4 regions of the Viridibacillus sp. NPDC096237 genome follow, and region 4 is predicted to be linked to each of the others. Evidence: riboswitches for the same ligand, from Rfam matches in the RefSeq annotation. Region 4 holds a riboswitch; each other region holds the start of a gene.
The links. A riboswitch is a leader RNA that binds a small molecule or an ion and turns the genes downstream of it on or off. The one in region 4 is predicted to bind cobalamin.
Positions count from the first base shown of each region.

Region 1: linked by a shared signal. The riboswitch ahead of ACQKMD_RS13930 ((2Fe-2S) ferredoxin domain-containing protein) and the one ahead of ACQKMD_RS18395 (Ig-like domain-containing protein) in region 4 are both predicted to bind cobalamin.
Region 2: linked by a shared signal. The riboswitch ahead of ACQKMD_RS03390 (ABC transporter substrate-binding protein) and the one ahead of ACQKMD_RS18395 (Ig-like domain-containing protein) in region 4 are both predicted to bind cobalamin.
Region 3: linked by a shared signal. The riboswitch ahead of ACQKMD_RS16915 (ribonucleoside-diphosphate reductase subunit alpha) and the one ahead of ACQKMD_RS18395 (Ig-like domain-containing protein) in region 4 are both predicted to bind cobalamin.

Region 1 covers NZ_JBNNTI010000024.1:57,289-60,446, reverse strand. Annotated here, with positions in the region: gene ACQKMD_RS13935 (energy-coupling factor ABC transporter permease) at 1-657, opposite strand, end outside; cobalamin riboswitch at 856-1,039, opposite strand; cobalamin riboswitch at 1,275-1,471, shown strand; gene ACQKMD_RS13930 ((2Fe-2S) ferredoxin domain-containing protein) at 1,672-2,037, shown strand; gene cobJ (precorrin-3B C(17)-methyltransferase) at 2,062-3,158, shown strand, end outside.
Region 2 covers NZ_JBNNTI010000002.1:108,967-112,124, reverse strand. Annotated here, with positions in the region: gene argS (arginine--tRNA ligase) at 1-1,071, shown strand, start outside; cobalamin riboswitch at 1,407-1,596, shown strand; gene ACQKMD_RS03390 (ABC transporter substrate-binding protein) at 1,726-2,679, shown strand; gene ACQKMD_RS03385 (FecCD family ABC transporter permease) at 2,676-3,158, shown strand, end outside.
Region 3 covers NZ_JBNNTI010000036.1:14,306-17,463, forward strand. Annotated here, with positions in the region: gene ACQKMD_RS16905 (PepSY domain-containing protein) at 1-118, shown strand, start outside; gene ACQKMD_RS16910 (PepSY domain-containing protein) at 210-1,382, shown strand; cobalamin riboswitch at 1,618-1,796, shown strand; gene ACQKMD_RS16915 (ribonucleoside-diphosphate reductase subunit alpha) at 1,937-3,158, shown strand, end outside.
Region 4 covers NZ_JBNNTI010000045.1:23,749-26,906, reverse strand. Annotated here, with positions in the region: gene ACQKMD_RS18405 (hypothetical protein) at 1-297, shown strand, start outside; gene ACQKMD_RS18400 (DUF4083 family protein) at 644-817, opposite strand; cobalamin riboswitch at 1,046-1,223, shown strand; gene ACQKMD_RS18395 (Ig-like domain-containing protein) at 1,221-1,499, shown strand; gene ACQKMD_RS18390 (DNA alkylation repair protein) at 1,617-2,738, opposite strand; gene ACQKMD_RS18385 (GGDEF domain-containing protein) at 2,871-3,158, opposite strand, start outside.

The DNA of each region.
Region 1 (3,158 bases), on a different contig from region 4:
AATAGCTAAAGGAACTTGAGTTAAAGCGAAAATACTACTGAATTTCGTGAACGACGCAAAGAATCCACCAACTTCAGAAGGAAATGCAAGTGCTAATTGAATAGAAGTGACAATATAAGTACCAAGATCGCCTAAAGCAGCAGCCAAAAATACTGCAAATGCAAAAGATAATCCAGCTTTAGTTGCCCCTTTATAAATACCGTATGCAATTAGTGGACCAACAACAGCCATAGAAAATGCATTGGCTCCTAAAGTTGTTAAGCCGCCATGTGCTAATAAAAGTGATTGAAATAATAGAACGATAAAACCTACAATACTCATTGCAAATGGTCCAAATAAAACAGTTCCTAAACCAACCCCAGTAGGGTGAGAACAACTACCAGTTACAGATGGGATTTTTAGTGCAGATAATACAAAAGCAAATGCCCCTGATAGACCGAGCATCATTTTTGTATCTGGATTTTCTTTAATTGTTTTACGAATTGAACGAAATCCAATAATCAAAAACGGAATCGTTACCGCCCACCAGAAGATAGCCCATTCAAGAGGTAAGAACCCCTCCATAATGTGCATGGCAAATGCTTGCTTTGGAACAATCATGACAAATACTAAAAAGTAAATCATTTTACAATTAAAGATTGATTTTAGCTTATTCATGTTAATCTCCCTTTTGTGTATGTATTGTTACAGGCGACTTATTAGTTGAAAAATAACACCTCCTATGAAATACCTCTCTGGATAGGGCATAAGCCATTTGTCATAAAAAAGCACCTCTTTCATAGAAAGAAGTGCGTGAAGGAATAGTCATCAGTAAATAAGACTTACTCACTTTCACACCCATCCTCGTAGGTTGAAACATTTCCTCACTTCATGGTAGGTCTCCTGGCTTAGAATCATCATTTCACTACTGCCTTCCCATCATTAGACAGTGACATAACGTAGCAAAACTCCTCAACACAGTGGCGGGACCGCGCCGGATTAACACCGACTTCCCTTTTAAGTTAAACGCTAATTTAACACCATGAAGTTTATTGAATTATTAGATTTCAGAATATAGTGTATCATGAGAATTTTCTTTCTACTAGATTTTTTTTGAAAAACTAAATAAATTAAATTGAAGTAAAAACGTTGCAGAAGCTGTTTTCAACAACAATATTTTGATGAAAATGTTTATTTAATATTATGTCAAGATATTAATTCTTAAAAAATCTATTTGAATCTAACAAAATTTAGTATATGATAAATACAGCTTTAGAATTTACTGAATAATACAATTGAATAACAAATTTAAAAGTGCCAACATGTTTAGAACATAGAGCAAGTTGGATAATAGGGAAATCGGTTCGAATCCGATGCAGCCCCCGCTACTGTAACGCTGATGAAATGATAATCCTCACTGGTGAAATACTGGGAAGAGATCAAAGTAAAGTGACGCGTAAGCCAGGAAACCTGCTTTTATAATTATGAACGATACTTTTCGGAGGGAAAGGTGAAGGCTACAGTAGATGACGCTTATTTATTTTTGTGTGTTGTCTGAATAATCTAGTTTTTAAACCTTAATTCCTTGAATTAAGGTTTTTTTATTTAACAAAATAGTTAACTAGCTGCCAATTTACCCTATTTCCATAGTTTTTTCATAAGAAAAGATGAACACCATTTGGGAGGATCACTATGACAACTTGGAATTTAGAAAGTATGAAAAGCCATTTGCTCATTTGTAACGGCAGTAGCTGTTTAAAAAAGGGCGGTGAAGAAGTTACACTGGCAGTAAGAGATGAGATCTCTAGACTTGGAATTGATGAACAAATACATACAACTCGAACTCGCTGTAATGGTCGTTGTAAAGATGCTTGTGTCGTTATTGCATATCCACAAGGTACTTGGTATAAAGCAGAATCTCCTGAAATTGGTCGTCAAATTGTACGTGACTGTATCGACCAGCAAGTTGCACCACATGTCGTCTATCAAACGATTAATGGCAATATGACGAAAAACCCGATATCAGGAGCGATTAAAGGGATTTCGAAAAATAGATAGATGTTACGAAAAGGAGATGCTTGAATGTCACAACTTGGCAAACTTTATGTAGTTGGTTTTGGTCCAGGGGATTTTAAACATATTACAACAAGGGCAGTAGAAGCACTGCAAGAAAGTGATTTCATTATCGGTTATAAAACCTACGTAGAACTCATTCAAGATTTAATCGATAGTAATACCGCTGTCATCAGTACAGGTATGACTGAAGAAGTATCACGAGCGCAAGAAGCTGTAAGACAAGCTGAAAATGGTAAAAAAGTTGCGGTCATTTCAAGTGGAGACTCTGGTGTTTATGGAATGGCTGGTCTAGTTTATGAAGTGCTAATAGAAAAAGGATGGACTGAGGCAACGGGTGTTGAAATTGAAGTTATTCCTGGTATTTCTGCAATAAATTCATGTGCCTCTTTACTAGGCGCACCAGTTATGCATGATTCATGTACGATCAGTTTAAGTGACCACTTAACACCTTGGGACTTAATTGCAAAACGAGTGGAAGCTGCGGCAATGGCGGATTTTGTAATCGCTCTTTATAATCCACGTAGTGGTCGCCGTACACGCCAAATTGTTGAAACTCAGCGTATTTTACTACAATATCGTTCACCAGAGACACCTGTAGGGCTAGTTAAAAGCGCCTATCGTGATCGCCAAAACATCATCATTACGAATTTAAAAGATATGTTGAATCATGATATTGGTATGTTAACGACAGTTGTCATCGGTAATTCATCAACATTTTTGTATGACAATAAAATGATTACACCCCGTGGTTATCAAAGGAAGTACACATTGAATGCTGAACAACAACCATTAAAACCACATCAACGATTGAAAGAAGAAGCTGAGCCTTGGGCAATGGACCAAGAAACTGGCATTCAGCGAAGTCAAAATATTGATAGCGTACCTGCTTTAGTAAAAGCTCAGCAATTGTCAGTTGTAAAAGTTGAATCAAAACCTACTATTGGCTCTTTTGAAATGGCGTTGGATGCATTATCACGTGTAACTGATCAGCAAGTGGCAACACAGGCTACTTATGTACAACAAGAAATGGAATCTATATTCGAATTAGCAGTCAGCCCCGGTGTTGCGAATAAACGATTTACACCAAAACAAATGATGACTTT
Region 2 (3,158 bases), on a different contig from region 4:
GATGGTTATCATGGACAAGATATTATTGATATCGCAGGTAAACTAGCTACTGAGTTTGGTGACTCTATCCTAAGTAAACCAGATGAAGACCGCTTTGAATTTTTCCGTGAACATGGTTTGAAATTGGAACTTGGTAAATTACAAAATGATTTAGCAAACTTCCGTGTAGACTTTGACGTTTGGTATTCTGAGACATCACTTTATAAATCAGGTAAAGTTGAAACTGCTCTAGAAAAATTACGTGCAAATGGTCATGTATTTGAAGAAGAAGGCGCTACTTGGTTCCGCTCTACTACATTTGGTGATGACAAAGATCGAGTACTTATAAAGAATGATGGCTCATACACATATTTAACACCTGATATTTCGTACCATGAAGATAAAATCCAACGTGGTTTTACTAAGCTAATCAACATCTGGGGAGCTGACCACCATGGTTATATCCCGCGTATGAAAGCTGCAATCGAAGCACTTGGGTATGATCGAGATACGTTAGAAGTTGAGATCATCCAAATGGTGAACTTAATGAAAGACGGCGAAAAAGTGAAAATGAGTAAACGTACAGGTAACGCGGTTACTTTACGTGAGCTTGTTGAAGAAGTAGGTTTAGACGCAGTTCGTTACAACTTTGCAATGCGTGCTGGTGATTCTCATATGGACTTTGACCTTGACTTAGCTGTTAAGCAATCAAACGAAAACCCTGTATACTATGCACAATATGCACATGCTCGTATTTCTTCAATTTTACGCCAAGCAAAAGAACAAGGTTTAGCTGCTTCTGAAGAACATTTAAATCTTCTTAATGCAGAGAAAGAAATTGATGTCTTGAAAAAAGTAGGGGACTTCCCACAAGTTGTTGCGGATGCTGCAAAGAATCGTACACCACACCGTATTACTAACTACATTCAAGAACTAGCAGCAACTTTCCACAGCTTCTACAATGCTGAAAAAGTATTAGATGCTGACAACAAAGAGCGCTCAGCAGCTCGTTTAGCTCTAATCACAGCAGTTCGTACAACAATCGCCAATGCACTAAAACTAATTGGCGTATCAGCACCTGAAAAAATGTAATTACTGAAGGAGCCCCATCTATCTTCTTCTGCAGAAATTGCTGTAGGGTTTAATGGACGCTTACAAATTAGACTATTCCTCACTATTTCAGTGAAGAATAGTCTTTTTGATTAAATAAAGACAGATTAAGGAGAAAAATGAAATGAAATTGCTCAAATTAAGGATAAAATAGCTAAAATCATTCAATTCATTTTTACTTTTAAAATAAATAATAAAAACGAAAATAATAGAAAACTTCAAGTAGGTAGTTCTCATAATTCTACCACCCCTATTTGAAACAACTTGGACAAGTATTTAATTTTCTGTATAATTGAACACGATGTAATAAAAAATTGTATATTGTGATACATGCTGGTTCTTTACTTAGATTATGTAAAGAGAAAAGGGAAGTCGGTGGAAATCCGACGCGGTCCCGCCACTGTAAGTGTGAGCAAGTCGTAATCTGTCACTGAAGCCTAGCGCTTTGGGAAGGCGCGGTAAGCTGTGATCACGAGCCAGGAGACCTACCAACATGGAGACTACCAATTAGAACTACGCGGATAGAAATGGTGTCAGTAAAAGTGCAGTATCAGTACTGCTATGTATATATCCACTGTCATCGTATCTCTCGTCGTAAAACGAGGGATTTTTTTTATGAAAAAGGAGGAAAAGTAAATGAAGAGAATATGGCAATTTTGTTTAGTGTTCGTTTTAGCACTAGGCGTGTTAGTAGGCTGTGGCCAAACGGAGGATACAAAGAAAAAGGAAAATAGTGAGCCAGCGACAGAGCAACAGGTAGCAGGGTATCCATTAACAGAGACTGATGCACTTGGCAATGATGTGAAATTTACAGAAGCACCAAAGAGCATTATTACTTTGGTACCAAGTAACACAGAAATTCTTTTCGCGTTAGGATTAGAAAAAGAAATTACTGCTGTATCGGATAATGATGATTATCCTAAAGCGGCAACGAAAAAAGAAAAAATCGGTGAGATGGAATTTAACGCCGAGAAAATTATTAGCTTAAATCCAGAAGTTGTTTTTGCACACGAAACACTTTTAGGTACTTCTGAAGCAGGTCTTCAACAATTACGTGATGCTGGTTTAAAAGTTTTCGTTGTAAAAAACGCTAAGAATTTTGATGAAACATATTCAACAATTGAACAAATTGGCCACATTACTGGTAAAGCGGATGAGGCTAAGAAGATTACTGATGATATGAAAGCAAAAGTAAAAGAAGTACAAGCAAAAGTGAAAGATGTAAAACAAAAATCAGCATTCGTCGAAACATCAGATGAACCTAATATTTACACTGCAGGTAAAGATACATTTATGCAAGAATTGTTTGATCTAGCTAATATTAAAAACGTCACAGCAGATCAAACAGGTTGGTTCCAAATTGACCCTGAAGAAATTGTGAAACGTAATCCAGATACAATTATTGTGAAATACAACCTAAAAAATATTGTCGAGAAAGTGAAAAAACGCCAAGGATTCGATAGTATCACAGCTGTTAAAAATGATGAAGTTGTTCAAGTTGATGCGAACTTAACAAGCCGTACAGGTCCTCGTCTTGCTGAAGGATTAGAGGTCATTGCAAAAGCAGTATATCCAGAGGCTTTTGAGTGAAGAAAACCATTATAGGATACACCATAGCCTTTGTGATTTTAATCGTTAGTATTTGGTTAGGTGTATCAATTGGTTCTGTTAAAGTACCAATTAGTACGTTATGGAACACGGCAGCGGATCCAACAGCGACGAATATTTTGTGGAAAATACGAATGCCGCGTGTTGTGCTTGCAGGATTAGTAGGTGCTTCACTAGCAATCGCTGGTGCGGCTTTCCAAGGATTGCTGAAAAATCCACTCGCCGATCCGTATACGTTAGGAGTGTCATCCGGTGCCTCAGTAGGTGCTGTGGTGACGCTCTTTTTCGGCATTTCGACCCCTATTTTAGGTATATATACATTACCAGTCTTCAGCATGCTAGGGGCCATATTGGCGATGATGGGTGTAATGGCTTTTGCACGTTTAGTCGATCGTACGTTGAAGATGGAAACACTGATTTTAACAGGTATAATCGTTAGTTCATTTTTGGGTTCGGTTATT
Region 3 (3,158 bases), on a different contig from region 4:
TTTTTACGATACGAGTGATGGCGGATATTATTTAGTGGAGATTGAAGGGAACGACAAAGATGCAGTATTTCAAATTCATGCTATTTCCGGAAAAGTGATTTCGACTACGTGGGATTAATAATTTCTCATCAAATTCTAATCTTGTTCTCCTTATTCTTTCATTTTCATTGTGTAAAGTATAAGTATCAACAAGGAGGAGGCAATTGATTATGAAAAAAATGATTACAGCTATAGCGCTTACAGGTTCACTTGCAGTTACAGGAGTAGTTGCAGCAGCAGGTATTCAAAATAGTGCAAGTAAAATTTTATCTTCAGAAGAAGTCTCAAAAAAGGCACTTAGTTATGTAAAAGGTACAGTTTATAAAGTTGAATTGGATAAAGAAAAAGGTACACAGGTATATGAAATCGATGTACAGGGCAAAAACAATAAAGAATACGAACTAAAGTTAGATGCAAAAACTGGAGAATTACTAGAAAAGAAAATGGAAATCTCAAAAGTATCTAATACAGTAAATGAGAAGCAGGTAATTGGATTAGCAAAAGCGAAAGAAATAGCATTGAAATCGGTTAAAGGCTCTGTCAAAAAAGCAAAATTAGATAGAGAAGATGGTATTTACGAAATCGAAATCATTAGAGCAGAATATGAATACGAGTTTGATATCAATGCGTACTCAGGCAAAATTGTGAAAAAAGAAAAAGAGAAAATCTCGAAAAAAGTAGTAACTGGCAAAATAATCGGTTTAGAAAAAGCAAAAAAAATAGCTCTAAATAATGTTGGCGGTACTGTACAAAAAGCCAAATTAGATAAAAGTGATGGCGTATACGAAATCGAGATTATTAACGGTGCTACAGAATATGAGTTTGAAATCGATGCAAAAACAGGTGAAATTCTAAAAAAAGAATCAGAAGTATCAGACGATGTAATCACAACTACTAAACCAAGCACTGGAAATACGACAAAACCTACAACAATTAACAAAGCAATAGGTATTGCAAAAGCGAAAGAAATTGCTCTACAAAGTGTTAATGGTACAGTGAAAAAATCGAAATATGACCAAGAAGACGGCGTATATGAATTTGAAATTTTAACAAATGAATATGAATATGAAATTGATGTAGATGCAGTAACTGGGAAAGCTACAATATCAGATAAGGAAAGAATAACAAAAACACCAAAAGCAACAACATCTTTCATCGGTGAGCAAAAAGCTTCTCAAATTGCTTTAACAAAAGCAAAAGGTACAATTACTAAAATAGAATTAGATGAAGAAGATGGCGTTTATGAAATTGAAGTAAAAGATGGTATGTATGAATATGAATTAGAAATTGATGCTATGACTGGTGCCATTCTAGACTTCGAAAAAGATTACGAAGACGACTAATTTCTTTGAAAAAGAACTTTGGCTACCCAAAATACGACTTTGGGTAGTTTTTTAATATTCTATTATATAAAAACAATTCCTTTCTCCTGTTTTGTAAAATCAAAATAGTTTATATAGGAAAATTTAAAACATTTTTTGTAGGTCTTTTGCTTTCATTTACTTTAATTAAGAATTTCTACTTGTATGATAGGAACACAATATGTTAGATTAGATTAATCAATAGAACACAATATATAGTATGTGAGCGAAAAAAGGTACCATATACGGTTTAAAAGGGAATTCGGTATAGAAACCGAAGCTGTCCCCGCAACTGTGAATGCGGACGACTGTTAATTAACCACTGAGCAATGCTTGGGAAGGATGACAGTCGGATGATGCATGAGCCAGTAGACCTGCCTTTTTCGCATGACGACACTTTCTTCGGGGGTTGAGAAGTGGAAGCGAGAGACTTTGCATTGAACAAATTACTTTTGATTACAAAAGTATTTTTTTGTTGTGATTTCAACTGTTTCCAATTTTAAAACTTAGAGCGATGGCTCTGCCGAAGAAGGCAGATTCATCGCTTTTATATTTGTAAAAAAGGAGACGACAAAATGATCCAATTAATGACATATGAAAGAGCAACATTATTATCCCGCTTAGAGGAAGAGTTCGGAAGAGAAGAAATCAGTCTGCTAATTCGAAAAGCTGAACGTTGGGAAGAAAAGAATCCAGAAGGTACTGATGCTGAATGGACAAAGGCGATGAGCCTAGAAGCATTAAGCTATTTAGATGAAGAGGATACATATTGGACTTTCGTTGCAGCTCGTTTATTATTAGCAGGCGTTTATAGAGAAGCGTCTGTGGTACGTCAGCTAGAAGTTAGTCAAGTATACACAGCATTTGCTAAACAAGTTGAAAAGCTTGTTGAAAAAGGTTTATATGATCCAGCTTTAACAGAATCATATACAAACCAGGAGCTTGAAGAAATCGGCTTAATGCTTGAACCTAAACGAGATGAAATTTTTACATATATCGGCTTAAAAACGTTGTTAGACCGTTATGTAACATGTGATTATAACAAAACACCAATTGAATTGCCACAAGAGCGTTGGATGATTATTGCAATGACACTTATGCAAAATGAAAAAACAAATCGTCTTGCAAAAATTAAAGAATCTTATTGGGCGATGAGTAATTTATATATGACAACTGCAACACCTACACTATCAAATGCTGGTAAAACCCATGGTCAATTATCAAGCTGCTTTATCGATACAGTTGATGACAGTTTACAAAGTATTTATGATTCAAACACTGATGTTGCGACACTTTCGAAATTTGGCGGTGGTATTGGTGTTTATATGGGGAAAGTACGTAGCCGTGGCTCATCTATCCGTGGTTTCAAAGGGGCATCAAGCGGAGTTGTTCCTTGGATTAAACAATTAAATAATACAGCCGTATCAGTAGATCAACTAGGTCAACGTCAAGGTGCGATTGCGATTTACCTGGATATTTGGCATAAAGATATTTTCCCATTCCTTGATTTGAAATTAAATAACGGGGATGAGCGTATGCGCGCACATGATATTTTCACAGGCGTTAGCTTACCGGATATCTTCATGGAGGCTGTTGAAGCACGTGAAGATTGGTATTTATTTGACCCGCATGAAATCCGTGAAGTAATGGGCTTTAATCTAGAAGATTATTATGACGAAAAACTTGGACAAGGATCATTCCGTGAAAAATATGAAGCTTGCTTAGCAAACCCAATACTAACGCGTGAAGCAGTACCAG
Region 4 (3,158 bases):
AAAAGTAAAGAAGATAAAGGCAATTTAGAAGTTCGAAGGGAAAATGGATATATCAGGCACTATATAGTGAAATCTGATGGAAAAACTATTTTAATTTCAGAAACAAAAGATGTAAAAAATGAAGATCAGAAAGAAATATCTAAAAGTGAAAAAACATCTAAAGGCACAGAAAAGAATGATTCCAATGCAAAAGATCTTATGGGATTATTAAACAACTCAGCAGGAACAGATTTGAACTCATTAGAGTATTACACTAAAATGTTTCGCACTTTACAAGGACTGAAACAACACTTATAAAAGAATGGGGGCTGTCTCAAAAGTCAATTTTCCAGCTTAGAGACGCCCCCTTCACAGGTCAGGAACAAGATTAAAGAAAAGAGCAAACAAGGTTTTGATACGGAAAAGAATAGAATCAATAACTAAGCTGAAAGATCAGGTGTTAGAGGGGAATTTGCAACAGATTGTAAATGAAGACCTGCTACTGGATTTGACTTCATAGCACGAGACCAATTGTTAGAAACAATAGGGCAAATTGTAGCTTTAGAAAACGACCTGCAATAATATATGTCACACATCATGTCGAATAAAACGAGCCAAGTTTTATATAAGTTCAGCAGCTCGTTTTCTTGATAATGAATAACAATTATTTAGATTGCTTTTCCAATAGCATAATAATCTTATCCAATTTTTCATTTAGTTCTGTGGATTCATCCTTTGGAGTTGTATTAATAATGATCCTTCTCACAAACAGCATAAAAGAAATCGTACCTAATAATATTAAAGAAAAGCAAATAAATAAAAGTACTGAACTATCCATCAAATCTCTCCTTTTTTAAAATAGTGTTATTTTTCAATAATATCATATTTTTTAATATAATGTTATTTATTGAGTGATAGAACCATATATAAATACTATTTTTTCGAGCCGGAAAAATGTATTATTTTATTTGATAATGTAAGTATTTGATGTGAGATGGATTATATATCAAATACTAATTAAAAACGGATAGATTAATTTTAAATATTATGATAGGTTTATATTAAGTGAATATTTTATGCCAGAATTAGGTGTAAGTACATACATAAAAGGGAATCCGGTGAAGTACCGAAGCTGTATCCGCAGCTGTAAATGCTAATGAAATAAGGGAATACCACTGTTTTAAACGGGAAGGTCCATAAAGTAAACTGAGGCACAAGCCAGGACAGCAGGGAATAAAGGCATATCAAAACCCGTTATTGTTAAAGATAAAATAGCGCCGAAAAAACCAAAAGCATCTAAAATCGCATCGAAAACTACAAAAGTAACTGGTAAAACTGAGGCAAGAGCAACCATTACAATTTACAACAGTAAACATAAAAAAATTAGTACTGCTAACGCAACGGGTAAAGGTAATTTCTGTGTGAAAATCAAAAAACATAAAGCTAAATCAACTTTATCAATTTATGCGAAAGATCAAGCAGGAAATAGAAGCTACAAATTAAGTATTAAAGTGAAGTAATGTTTAAATGAAAAAGCTTCGGATTCATAAAGAATCTGAAGCTTTTTAACTTTATAGAAAAACATTTTTTTAGGTATAAGTATATAAATTAAACCATCCCCAATAACAAAAGGTTATTTATATATTATTTACAACCCCTGAAATTGTCTGCTTTTCTTCTTCTTTCAATAGAAAATCAATCCCAGCCATTTCCACACCGTTTATAACGATTGCTATTCGATGTTTACCGACATAGTGTTTTCTAGTAGATAGCTGTTTAAAGGAATGACTTCTAGTATAAGTATGTTCGCCATGTAGATACGTATTTTCAGTTATCTTAAAGAGCTTTCTACGTGTTATGCCATTAGCTTTCATAAAGTCAATACCGTACTCTATTCGAAGTTTTGTGGCATCTGTAGTTGGATTAGCAAAGGTAAATTTAAATTTAAAGGCATCTCCTATCGCTATTTGATTTGTTGATAGATTAAAATCTTTTAATTCAACAGTAGGGGCATGATCGAACCCGAATAAGGCAAGTGTAGTTGGATCTGCTTGTCTAAGAAGTGTTCTACAGGCATGTTTGATAATCCAATCCGTTTTAGGGTTTTGTCCAAGCCAACTTTTGCCGAGAGATTTCACTAATTCAGGATGATCTTTTGTTATATCATTTAAATTATTTGCAACACTTTTCCGGACATATTCGCTATCATCTGCCTTTAATAATTCTAAAATTCGGATAATTGGGGCAGGGTCTATTTTAAACATCGTTAAAGCTGGTGCCCAAGGAAGTCGAGGACGACACCCTTCACTCGCTAGCCTACGAACATGCTCATTTTCATCAGTAGACCACTCTTCCATAATAGCCATCATTCTTTTTGGATCTTGTTCGATAAATGGGCGCACAGCGAATTCAGCACTGGAGGTAAGTGTAAAGAGTTTCAATGCTTCAATTGAAGTTTCCCAATCTGTTAAACCATATACCTCTATAAAATCAGGGAAAAAAAAGTATTCAAAACCTTTACATTCCGGAACAAGTTGACTTAAAACAACAATAGCATCGGGATAAGAGGGAGGTAAGGTAGCTCTTAATGTAATTGAAATATGTCGAGTCCTTTGCTTTAATTCTCGTTGTTCCCACCCTTCATCAAGTAAAAGAGTCATGAAAAGCTGTTCATCAAATGCTGGATATACGTTTTTAACCTTCTCACAAAATTGTAAAAAAAACGCTTTATTATAAACATCTTTACGTAGTTCTGCCATAATTCTTTTTACTCCTTTTAAAAGAGATAATACAATCTATTAAAATAAACTTCTGATTCATTTCTGAATTAGAAGTTTAAGTATACCTTATTTTGAAATGTGGTATATAGCAGTGATTACTTTAATAATAGCTTACTCGTACTGCCTAATCTGATTTCGCCCATTTTCTTTAGCTTTATATAAAGCCATGTCAGCATGCTTGAAGATTTCGTGGAAAGAATTTATTTCGCCTTTACGGTTCATAGCCATACCCATGCTAACTGTAAATGTAAGCATTGAATCTTCTATTGGTAACCTCTTAGAAGCCAAAGTCTGATTAAGAGTATTTGCAAATTCCATTACTTCATTTGTCTTTAGATGACGTAGTAAAATGACAAATTCATCGCCGCCAAAACGAGCTGCAAAAGTTGTTTCAAGATT